One region of the Streptomyces sp. DSM 42067 genome, then DNA from elsewhere that is predicted to be linked to it. Evidence: riboswitches for the same ligand, from Rfam matches in the RefSeq annotation. Region 1 holds a riboswitch; each other region holds the start of a gene.
The links. Region 1 has a riboswitch for cobalamin ahead of ACSMXV_RS11370 (cobalamin biosynthesis protein). Riboswitches for the same ligand answer to the same signal wherever they lie in the genome.
Positions count from the first base shown of each region.

Region 2: it holds a riboswitch for cobalamin, as region 1 does, so the genes downstream of both, ACSMXV_RS16785 (CbtB domain-containing protein) here and ACSMXV_RS11370 (cobalamin biosynthesis protein) in region 1, are expected to answer to the same signal.
Region 3: it holds a riboswitch for cobalamin, as region 1 does, so the genes downstream of both, ACSMXV_RS27595 (ribonucleoside-diphosphate reductase subunit alpha) here and ACSMXV_RS11370 (cobalamin biosynthesis protein) in region 1, are expected to answer to the same signal.

Region 1 covers NZ_CM147706.1:2,414,188-2,417,455, forward strand. Annotated here, with positions in the region: gene ACSMXV_RS11360 (anion permease) at 1-656, shown strand, start outside; gene ACSMXV_RS11365 (hypothetical protein) at 669-890, shown strand; cobalamin riboswitch at 1,113-1,242, shown strand; gene ACSMXV_RS11370 (cobalamin biosynthesis protein) at 1,424-2,479, shown strand; gene ACSMXV_RS11375 (cobyric acid synthase) at 2,476-3,268, shown strand, end outside.
Region 2 covers NZ_CM147706.1:3,626,065-3,629,332, reverse strand. Annotated here, with positions in the region: gene ACSMXV_RS16795 (class F sortase) at 1-508, shown strand, start outside; gene ACSMXV_RS16790 (CbtA family protein) at 536-1,309, opposite strand; gene ACSMXV_RS16785 (CbtB domain-containing protein) at 1,325-1,543, opposite strand; cobalamin riboswitch at 1,578-1,716, opposite strand; gene ACSMXV_RS16780 (glycoside hydrolase family 6 protein) at 1,901-2,977, shown strand; gene glxA (radical copper oxidase GlxA) at 3,036-3,268, opposite strand, start outside.
Region 3 covers NZ_CM147706.1:6,037,470-6,040,737, forward strand. Annotated here, with positions in the region: gene ACSMXV_RS27595 (ribonucleoside-diphosphate reductase subunit alpha) at 1-1,651, opposite strand, end outside; cobalamin riboswitch at 1,785-1,907, opposite strand; gene ACSMXV_RS27600 (Uma2 family endonuclease) at 2,022-2,627, shown strand; gene mctP (monocarboxylate uptake permease MctP) at 2,701-3,268, opposite strand, start outside.

The DNA of each region.
Region 1 (3,268 bases):
CCATGGGCATCATCACGCTGGCCCTGGTCACGGGCGGCGTCCTCGCCCCCGGCTCCAACCCGCCGGTCTGGGTCATCGCCTCCGCGGGTATCGCCATCGCGCTCGGCACCTACCTGGGCGGCTGGCGCATCATCCGCACCATGGGCAAGGGCCTGACGGACCTCGCGCCGCCGCAGGGCTTCGCCGCACAGACCAGCGCCGCGACGGTCATCCTGGCCTCCTCCCACCTGGGCTTCTCCCTCTCCACCACCCAGTCCTGCTCGGGTGCCGTGATGGGCGCGGGTCTCGGCCGCAAGGGCGGCGTGGTCCGCTGGTCGACCGCGACGCGGATGTTCGTCGCCTGGGGTCTGACGCTGCCGGCAGCCGGTCTCGTCGGCGCGGGCGCCGAGTTCCTCACCAAGCAGGGCACGTGGGGCGTCGTCCTCACCGGTGCGCTGCTGGTCGTCGGGTCCGCCGTGATCTGGGGGCTGTCGCGCCGCCAGCCCGTCACCCACGACAACGTCAACGACGTCAGTGAGGTCGACGGCGGCTCCGACGCCGGCCTCGACGCCGTGCCCGCGGACGCCGTCACCGCCGCGATCACGGACGACCTGAAGGCCACCATCCCGGCACAGCCCGGCGCCTCGCCGGAGCCCGCCAAGACCGCTTCGGTGTAAGGAAAGACCAGCATGAAGATCGACTGGGCAGCTCTCGGCTCCGTCTTCGGAGTCAGCCTCGTGGTCACGGTGGCCCTCGTGGGCCTGTTCACCCTGGGCATCGTCGGCCTCTCGAAGCGGGAGCGCGCGACGGAGCAGGGCGGCTCCGCGGCCCTTGCGGTCAGCGGCGCGTACGCGTGCTTCGCGCTCTGCGCGGCGGCCGTCGGTTACGGGATCTATCTGATCGTCGCCTGAGGAAGGTCGCCGCCGACGACGGATCATCGCTTGCGACTGATCGTCGTGCGACGGAAGCAGCCTCCGGCTTCGCGTGGGGTGCGGGACGTATGGACGTCCCGCACCCCACGCGCGTACCCGGGGTGTGTGGGCCTTCGCACACTCCCCCGTCGCAGGTCAACAGCGAGTTGACGGGCCTTCGCGGGGCGTGGTGGACTGCCGGAGCCATATACGGCGGCAGGAGAGGAAGCCGGTGCGAATCCGGCGCGGTCCCGCCACTGTCACCGGGGAGCGCTCCCCCACACGGAAGTCACGGCCCGTACGGACGGGTTGGAAGGCCGGGGGAAGCGTAGATCCGGGAGCCAGGAGACTCTCACCGCCGGTCACGTCGAACCAGGGCGCGGACCCTGAGTGAGGACATATCGCCATGCGCGGCTGCCCGTTGCCCGATGAGTTGAGCAGTACGAGGGATCTTCCAGGCGTATCGGCGGGCTGATCCCATGCATCCGGCTGATCCGATGCGTTCCGCTGGTCCCGTCTATCCGGCTGCTCCCATGCATACCGAACGCGCCGGGCGCGGACGTGTCTTCGCGTACGGTGCCGCGGCCGGCCTCCTCGGCGACCTGCTCCTCGGCGATCCCCGCCGGGGGCATCCGGTCGCCGCGTTCGGGCATGCCGCGGCCGCCGTGGAGCGTGCGCTGTGGCGGGACCACCGCGGGTGGGGCGCGCTGCACACCGCGGTGTGCGCCGGGGGTGCGACCGCTCTTGCCGCGCTGGCCGCCCGTTCCGTACGCACCTCCCGTACCGCCTCCGTCACGCTGACCGCCGCCGCGACCTGGGCCGTGGTCGGCGGCACCTCGCTCGGCCGCGAGGCGCGGGCCGTGGGCGGGGCGCTGGCCGCCGGGGACATCGAGGCCGCGCGGGAGCGGCTGCCGCATCTGTGCGGGCGCGATCCGCAGGCGCTGGATGCCGACGGCATCGCGCGGGCCGTGGTCGAGTCCGTCGCCGAGAACACGTCCGACGCTGTCGTGGGCGCCCTCGTGTGGGGCGCGGTGGGCGGCGTGCCTGGGCTTGTGGGGTTCCGGGCCGTCAACACGCTGGACGCCATGGTGGGGCACAAGTCGCCCCGGTACCGGCGGTACGGGTGGGCTTCCGCGCGGCTCGACGATGTCGCGGGGTGGCCGGGGGCGCGGCTCACAGCTGTGCTTGCGGCCGTGGCCGGGGGCAACCCGCGCGGGGCCCTGCGGGCTTGGCGGGCGGATGCCGGGAAGCATCCGAGTCCCAACGCGGGGGTCGTTGAGGCCTCGTTTGCGGGGGCGCTCGGAGTACGGCTTGGGGGGACCCTGTCGTACGGGGGGAGGGTTGAGCACCGGCCTGTGCTCAACGGCTCTGGGCGAGCCGTTGTCGTAGCCGACATTGAGCGTGCGGTACGGCTTTCTCGGCGTGTTGGTTGGCTTGCCCTTGGGGTGGGTGCCCTCTGTGCCGTTTTGCGGAACTTGGCTTCGGGGCGCCGTACGTCGGGGGCTGTGCCCACCCGTTCCGCCCTGCGGAACGCCTGCCCACAGCGGTATCAGCGGCACCAGCAGTACCAACCGGGAGGGAACCTATGAGCGGTGGCGGGCTGTTGGTGGCCGGGACCACCTCCGATGCCGGGAAGAGCGTTGTCACCGCCGGGATCTGTCGGTGGCTCGTGCGGCAGGGGGTCAAGGTCGCGCCCTTCAAGGGGCAGAACATGTCCCTGAACTCGTTCGTGACGCGCGAGGGTGCCGAGATCGGGCGGGCGCAGGCCATGCAGGCGCAGGCGGCGCGCGTCGAGCCGACGGCGCTCATGAACCCCGTACTGCTCAAGCCCGGCAGCGACCGCAGCAGTCAGGTCGTCCTCATGGGAAAGCCCGTGGGCGAGCTGAGTGCCCGGGGCTACCACGGTGGGCGTCAGGAGTCCCTGCTCGGCACCGTCCTGGAGTGCCTCGAGGAGTTGCGGGGCACGTATGACGCGGTGATCTGTGAGGGGGCCGGCAGCCCTGCCGAGATCAATCTGCGGCGGACGGACATCGTCAACATGGGCATCGCGCGGGCAGCGCGGCTGCCGGTCGTCGTCGTGGGCGACATCGACCGGGGCGGGGTCTTCGCGTCGTTCTTCGGTACGGTCGCGCTGCTGAGCCCCGAGGACCAGGCGCTGATCGCCGGGTTCCTGGTCAACAAGTTCCGGGGGGACGTGTCCCTCCTCGAGCCGGGGCTCGACATGCTGGAACAGCTCACCGGCCGCCGTACGTTCGGTGTGCTGCCGTTCCGGCACGGGCTCGGGATCGACGAGGAGGACGGGCTGCGGGTGTCGCTCCGCGGGGCGGTCCGGGAGTCCACGGTCGCTCCGCCCGTCGGCGAGGACGTGCTGCGGGTCG
Region 2 (3,268 bases), 1.2 Mb from region 1:
GCCGCTCGGTGTCGAACTCCCGAAGGCACTGGGGCCGCTGCCTGCTGCGAAGCCGGTGCGCGTCGATGTGCCGGCGATACGGGTGCAGGCGCCGGTGGTGGCCCGTGGGGTCGGCCCGGACGGGGCGGTCGAGGCGCCGTCCTACGAACAGGCCGGGGCCGTGGCCTGGTACGCGAACGGTACGCAGCCCGGAGCGGCCGGTGCCGCGGTGTTCGTCGGCCACGTCGACACCGAGTCGCGGCCCGCGGTCTTCTTCGACCTCAGTGCGCTGCGGCCGGGGGACAAGGTCCGGGTGAGCCGGGACGACGGGACGGTCGCCGAGTTCACGGTGGACGATGTGCAGGTCCTCACGCGTGAACGGTTCGATGCGCGGCAGGCGTACGGCGTGCATGAGGCCGGGCGGGCGGAGCTTCGGCTCATCACGTGTGGGGGTACGTTCGATGAGGCTCGGCGTACGTATACGGCGAACGTGGTGGTGTCCGCGTACCTGACCGGCCGTGGGCCTTGAGGTACGCGGACAGCCGTTGTGCGTCGGTCAACCCGACGGAGTGACCACAGCGGTATCGGGGCGACCGCCAGCCGCAGTAGCGGTATGAGCCGCCGCTCGCAGCCCCAGTGCTCCGAACACCGCCCCGAACACGCCCCACAGCACCGCGTGCGACGCCAGGGACAGTACGCGGAAGTTCCACAGGAGTGTCGCGTCGACGGGGACGTCGTCCGGGTTGCCCGGGAGGGCGAACGTCGCCGCGAGGACGGCGATCACGGTGAGCACGACCGCTGTGTGGCGGACCGGCGCCGGGCGGCCGGACAGCCGTACCGACACCTGCCAGGCCAGCAGCATGCCGAGCACACTGACCACGATCGACGCCAGCCACAGCGCCTGGCGGTCGCCGACCGTGCCGGAGTCTCCGACGCCCGGCGGGTTCGCCGGGTAGCGCAGGCCGGGCAGCAGCGACACCGCCAGGAAGGCGGCCGCGGAGAAGACCAGTGCGCGCCGCCACGGCTCAGCCTGCGGAGTGCGGCGGTGCACCAAGGCGTAGGCGATGGCGAAGAGGACGCCGAGCGCGAGCCCGGCGATGACCGCGGTGACGACGAGGCCCGCGTGCTGCGTGGAGCGCGAGAAGAGCTCCTCGTGGTGCTGCACTGCGGTGGCGCCGTCATGCGAGTGAGCCGAGCGTGCCTCTTCGGCGCGGATCGCGCGGTCCATCAGGGGTTCGGCTGCCAGCAGGGAGAAGAGGCCGGCCGCAAGGCCCGCCGCCCCTCCTGCCGCCAGCCCGCGCCCGAGCAGGGGAAGTACAGGAGTGGACATGGTGCGTACGGCCGATCAGTGGCAGGGAGCGCCGAAGAGGTGCCGGCCGTCGTGCGCGAACTCGTGCAGATAGTCGCCGGTCGCCGCGATCACGGTGCCGTGGTCCATGAAGACCGCGTAGAGCGCGATCAGGGCGACGATTGCCGCGGCGGATGCGATGAGCCAGTCGCGGGTGCTCGTCGCCGCGGACGTGACCGCGGTGGTGTCGGTGGTCGGTGCGGTGTGCAGGGACATACCGGTGGGCCTCCTTCTGGGGTTTCCACGCCCCATGGCAGGAGGACGACGGGTCAGTTCCTGACTTCCGCGCGCGGGATGCGCGCGGTCACAGTGGCGGGACCGTCCCGGAGTCGCACCGGGTTCCTGTCAACCGTCGCCTCGATGTATGGACTTGTCGTCCCGGAGAGTCCCAGTCGCGCAGGGACACTGTCAACCGCGCCTACGTCACACCGGCACATGCGGGTACCCCGCCCAGGCGCGGTACCAGCGGCCGTGAACCCGTAACAGCTCTCCGACGATGCCGGAGTGATCTCGTGGGGGGTGGACCACCTATGTCAGGATTGAAAGCCAGACTGTGCACCCAAGGGGGAGTGGATGTACCGCAATGCAGGCATTTTCCGGGGGACTTCTGGGAGTTCGCCGGACGCCCGCGGAACGCGGCTCAGGGTCAGGGGGGTGAAGGCGTCGGCGGCGGTGGCGGGGGCGGCACTGCTGCTGGCGGGGTGCTTCTCCTCCGGTGACGAGGAGCCGAACAAGGAACCGGCGAAGTCGCCGATCGCGCAGCAGCCGAAAAGCGAGGATCCGTACTGGGTCAATCCGAACGGCAATGCCGCCAAGCAGGTGGCGACATATGCGAAGGCCGGCAAGGAAGATGAGGCCGATCAGATCCGCAAAATAGCGGAGCAGCCCACCGGTGAGTGGATCGGCCCGGAGAACCCTGAGCAGGAGGCGCGCGGTTTCACCGAGGCCGCCGAGAAGGCCGACCGGGACGCGATCCTCGTCCTCTACAACATTCCGCACCGCGACTGCGGCAACTACTCGGGGGGCGGCGCCGCCGACGGCAACGCGTACCGCGCCTGGATCGACGGGGTCGCCAAGGGCATCGGCGACCGCAGCACCACGGTGATCCTGGAGCCGGACGCGGTGCTGCACCTGGTCGACGGCTGCACACCCGACGAGTTCCACGAGGAGCGCTACGACCTCCTCAAGGGCGCCATCGAGAAGCTCAAGGCGCTCAAGAACACCAAGGTGTACCTGGACGCGGGCAACGCGGGCTGGGGCAAGCCGGACCAGATCTTCGAGCCGTTGACGTGGGCGGGCGTCGGGCAGGCCGACGGCTTCTCGGTGAACGTCTCCAACTTCTACACGACCCAGGACAGCATCGCGTACGGCAAGGAGCTGTCCGCGAAGGTCGGCAACAAGCCGTTCGTGATCGACACCAGCCGCAACGGCAACGGCCCGTACACGGAGGGCGCAGCGGACGAGCGCTGGTGCAACCCGCCGGGCCGCGCGCTCGGCGAGGCACCCACGACCAAGACGGGCGACGACCTTGTCGACGCGTATCTGTGGGTCAAGCGTCCCGGCGAGTCCGACGGCACCTGCAAGGGCGGCCCGAAGGCGGGGCAATGGTGGGCTGACTACGCACTGAAGCTGGCCGAGGCCTCCGAATAGCGACAGTCCCCGCGCCCCAAGAGGGGCGCGGGGATCTGCTCGGCCAACTACAACGGCGCTACGGCACCCTGACCCACTGCGCCTTGCTCGGCGTCCCCTGGTCGTCCGTCACGAACAGCATGTACCACCCGGATTCGACGAGATTGCGGTTCTTCGGAATGGTGACCGTCACGCCCTCCGACGTCTTCTTCAGATCCAGCGCGATGGAGCGCTGGTCGACGTCGGTGACGTGTGTGGAGGCGCTCGGCCGGATCAGCCGTGCCGTCTTGATGGACGCCGAGTGCTTCGTGG
Region 3 (3,268 bases), 3.6 Mb from region 1:
CCGCGAGCATGATCCGCTCGGCGATCCGCGTGGACAGCGCCTTCGCCTCGGCCGAGTCGAACGGCAGCCGCAGCTTGAAGAACACGTCCTGCAGGCCCATCGCGCCCAGGCCCACCGGACGCCACTTGGCGTTGGAGCGGCCGGCCTGCTCGGTCGGGTAGTAGTTGATGTCGACGACGCGGTCGAGGAACGTCACGGCCGTACGGACCGTCGCGTCCAGCCGCTCCCAGTCGATGTCGCCGTCGACCACGAACGCGCCCAGGTTGACGGATCCCAGGTTGCAGACGGCCGTCTCCCCGTCGTTCGTGACCTCGAGGATCTCGGTGCACAGGTTGGAGGAGTGGACCGTGTGGCCCGGCTCCGCCGTCTGGTTGGCGGTTCGGTTGGCGGTGTCCTTGAAGGTCATCCAGCCGTTGCCGGTCTGCGCGAGGGTGCGCATCATGCGGCCGTACAGATCGCGGGCCGGGATGGTCTTCCTGGCGAGGCCCGCGGCCTCCGCCTTGCGGTACGCCGTGTCGAACTCGTCGCCCCACAGGTCGACCAGCTCGGGTACGTCGGCGGGGGAGAAGAGGGACCACTGCCCGTCGGCGTCGACCCGGCGCATGAACTCGTCCGGGATCCAGTGCGCGAGGTTGAGGTTGTGGGTGCGCCGGGCGTCCTCGCCGGTGTTGTCGCGCAGCTCCAGGAACTCCTCGATGTCGGAGTGCCAGGTTTCCAGGTAGACCGCGGCCGCGCCCTTGCGCCTGCCGCCCTGGTTCACCGCGGCGACCGAGGCGTCGAGGGTCTTGAGGAACGGCACGATGCCGTTGGAGTGGCCGTTGGTGCCGCGGATCAGCGAACCGCGGGAGCGGATACGGGAGTACGACAGGCCGATGCCGCCCGCGTGCTTCGAGAGGCGGGCCACCTGCTGGTACCGCTCGTAGATCGAGTCGAGCTCGTCCAGCGGCGAGTCCAGCAGATAGCAGGAGGACATCTGCGGGTGCCGCGTACCGGAGTTGAAGAGCGTGGGGGACGAGGGCAGGTAGTCGAGGCGGCTCATCAGGGCGTACAGGGAGCCGACTTCCTCGACGGACCGGGGAGTGTCGTCCTCGGCGAGTCCGGCGGCGACCCGCAGCATGAAGTGCTGTGGCGTCTCGATGACGCGCCGGGTGATCGGGTGCCGCAGCAGATAGCGGCTGTGCAGCGTACGCAGCCCGAAGTAGCCGAAGCGGTCGTCGGCGCCCTCGGTGATCGAGGCGTCCACCAGCGCGTCCAGCCGAGCTGCGTGCAGGCGCACGAACTCGGCCGTGCGGTCGGCGATCAGGCCCTCGTGACGCCCGACCGCGACCGACTCGGAGAAGGACCTGACGCCCTGTGAGGCGGCCTCCTCGACGATGCTGATCGTCAGCAGCCGCGCCGCCAACTTCGAGTACGCCGGGTCCTCCGAGATCAGCCCGGCGGCGGCCTCGGTGGCCAGTTCGCGCAGCTCGGTCTCGTCCGCGGCGGCGGACCGGCCGCGCAGCGCGGCGGCGGCGACCCGGCCGGGGTCGGCGTCGGGGAGATCGGCGGTGAGGTCGGTCAGGGTGCGCAGCAGTGCGGCACCGGGACCTCCCGACTCGGGCTCGGCCTCTGCCTGGCGGACTGAAACCGGATCGGCTGGCGCGATGGTCACGTGGAGCTCTCCCTCGCTCGGCTCGGGGCCTGGCGGAGGGCAGCGGGCGCACGGGCACGCACGCAGGGCGGCGCGCGGCGCGTCCACCGGCCTGTACCGCGAGGCCCGGACGTCATGGGCACCCGGAACGGACGGACCGGGCGCACCGTCGGCAGGTCCTCGGACTCACGGGTACGCGAAAGCGCACCAGTACACCGTTGCGGGACAGTTCCGGACTCGCACCGAATTCCCCTGCGGCGACAGCGAGCATGAGCATACATGTGGGGGTGGACCATCGGGTGTACCCCCACATGTAGTGAGTCGCGTGTGAACAGGCAGCGGCTGTCGGTGCGCTCCGCTATCGTCGAAGGACGTCAGGAAGGAGGTCCCCATGACACTGTCGGCCGAGCACCTTGAGATCACTGACAAGTTCCACATCCACCCCGATGAATTCGACGAGGGCACGCGCATACTCGCCGCCAAGTCCCAGCGGATGCGCATCGAACTCATCGACGGCAGGGTCAGGAGCAGGGCTGTGCCCGACGGGGACCACGGACGGATCATTCAGTGGCTGTCGCGCATCTGCATGCAGCACCGGCCTGACTTGTGGCTCCATCCCGAGCAGGGGCTGAAGGTGCAGGAGTACCGGCTTGGCCGCGCTCGCCCGGACGCCTCGCTCGCGCCCAGTGACGCCTTCGTCGGCCAGGGCGAGTGGGCCGATCCCTCCCCCGTGCTGATGGCCGTCGAGGTCACCTCGTACGACGCGGACACCGACCAGCGCGACCGGGTGGAGAAGCCGCGCGCCTACGCCCAGACCCGCATCCCCGTCTACCTCCTGATCGACCGGGACAGTTGCGAGGTCACGGTCTTCAGCGAGCCGGACGGCGTCCGGTACGAGAACGCCCACACGGTGCCGTTCGGCAAGACCGTCACTCTGCCTGCGCCGCTGGACAACATCGTCCTGGAGACCGAACAGCTCAAGGACTGGGTGCGCTGACCCACGGCTACGGGCCGCCGCTCCCCGGCAAGGGAGTGGCGGCCCGCATCATGCACCCGTTAAGCGCTAGGACTCAGTGCGTCGCCCCCGCCGTCGCCGGCGGCAGCTCCGTCTGGACGCCCGGGTCGCCCGCGTCCGCCGTGTAGTCCTCCGGCGACGTCTCGTCGACACCGTCCGGCGCCTTCACCGCGCGCAGGACGAAGGTGAGGACCACCGTCACCACCAGGTTCAGCACGAAGGCCGTCAGGCCGATGTACCCGATCTCGCCGATGCCGGGGATCTCCGCGGACGAACCGCCGAAGTGCTTCTGGGTCGGGGACGCCACGCCGTACGCGGCCACCGTCCCGTACACCATGCCGACCGCCCAGCCCGCGAGCAGAGCCCAGCGGTGGAACCAGCGCGTGAACAGGCCGAACACCAGGGCAGGGAAGGTCTGCAGGATCCAGATGCCGCCCAGGAGCTGGAAGTTGATCGCGACCGTCTTGTCCATGCCGAGGACGAAGACCAGCGCGCCCACCTTGACCAGCAGCGACACCATCTTGGAGACCTTGGTCTCCTGTTCGGGCGTGGCGTCGGGCTTCAGGAAGTCCTTGTAGATGTTCCGGGTGAAGAGGTTGGCCGCGGCGATCGACATGATCGCG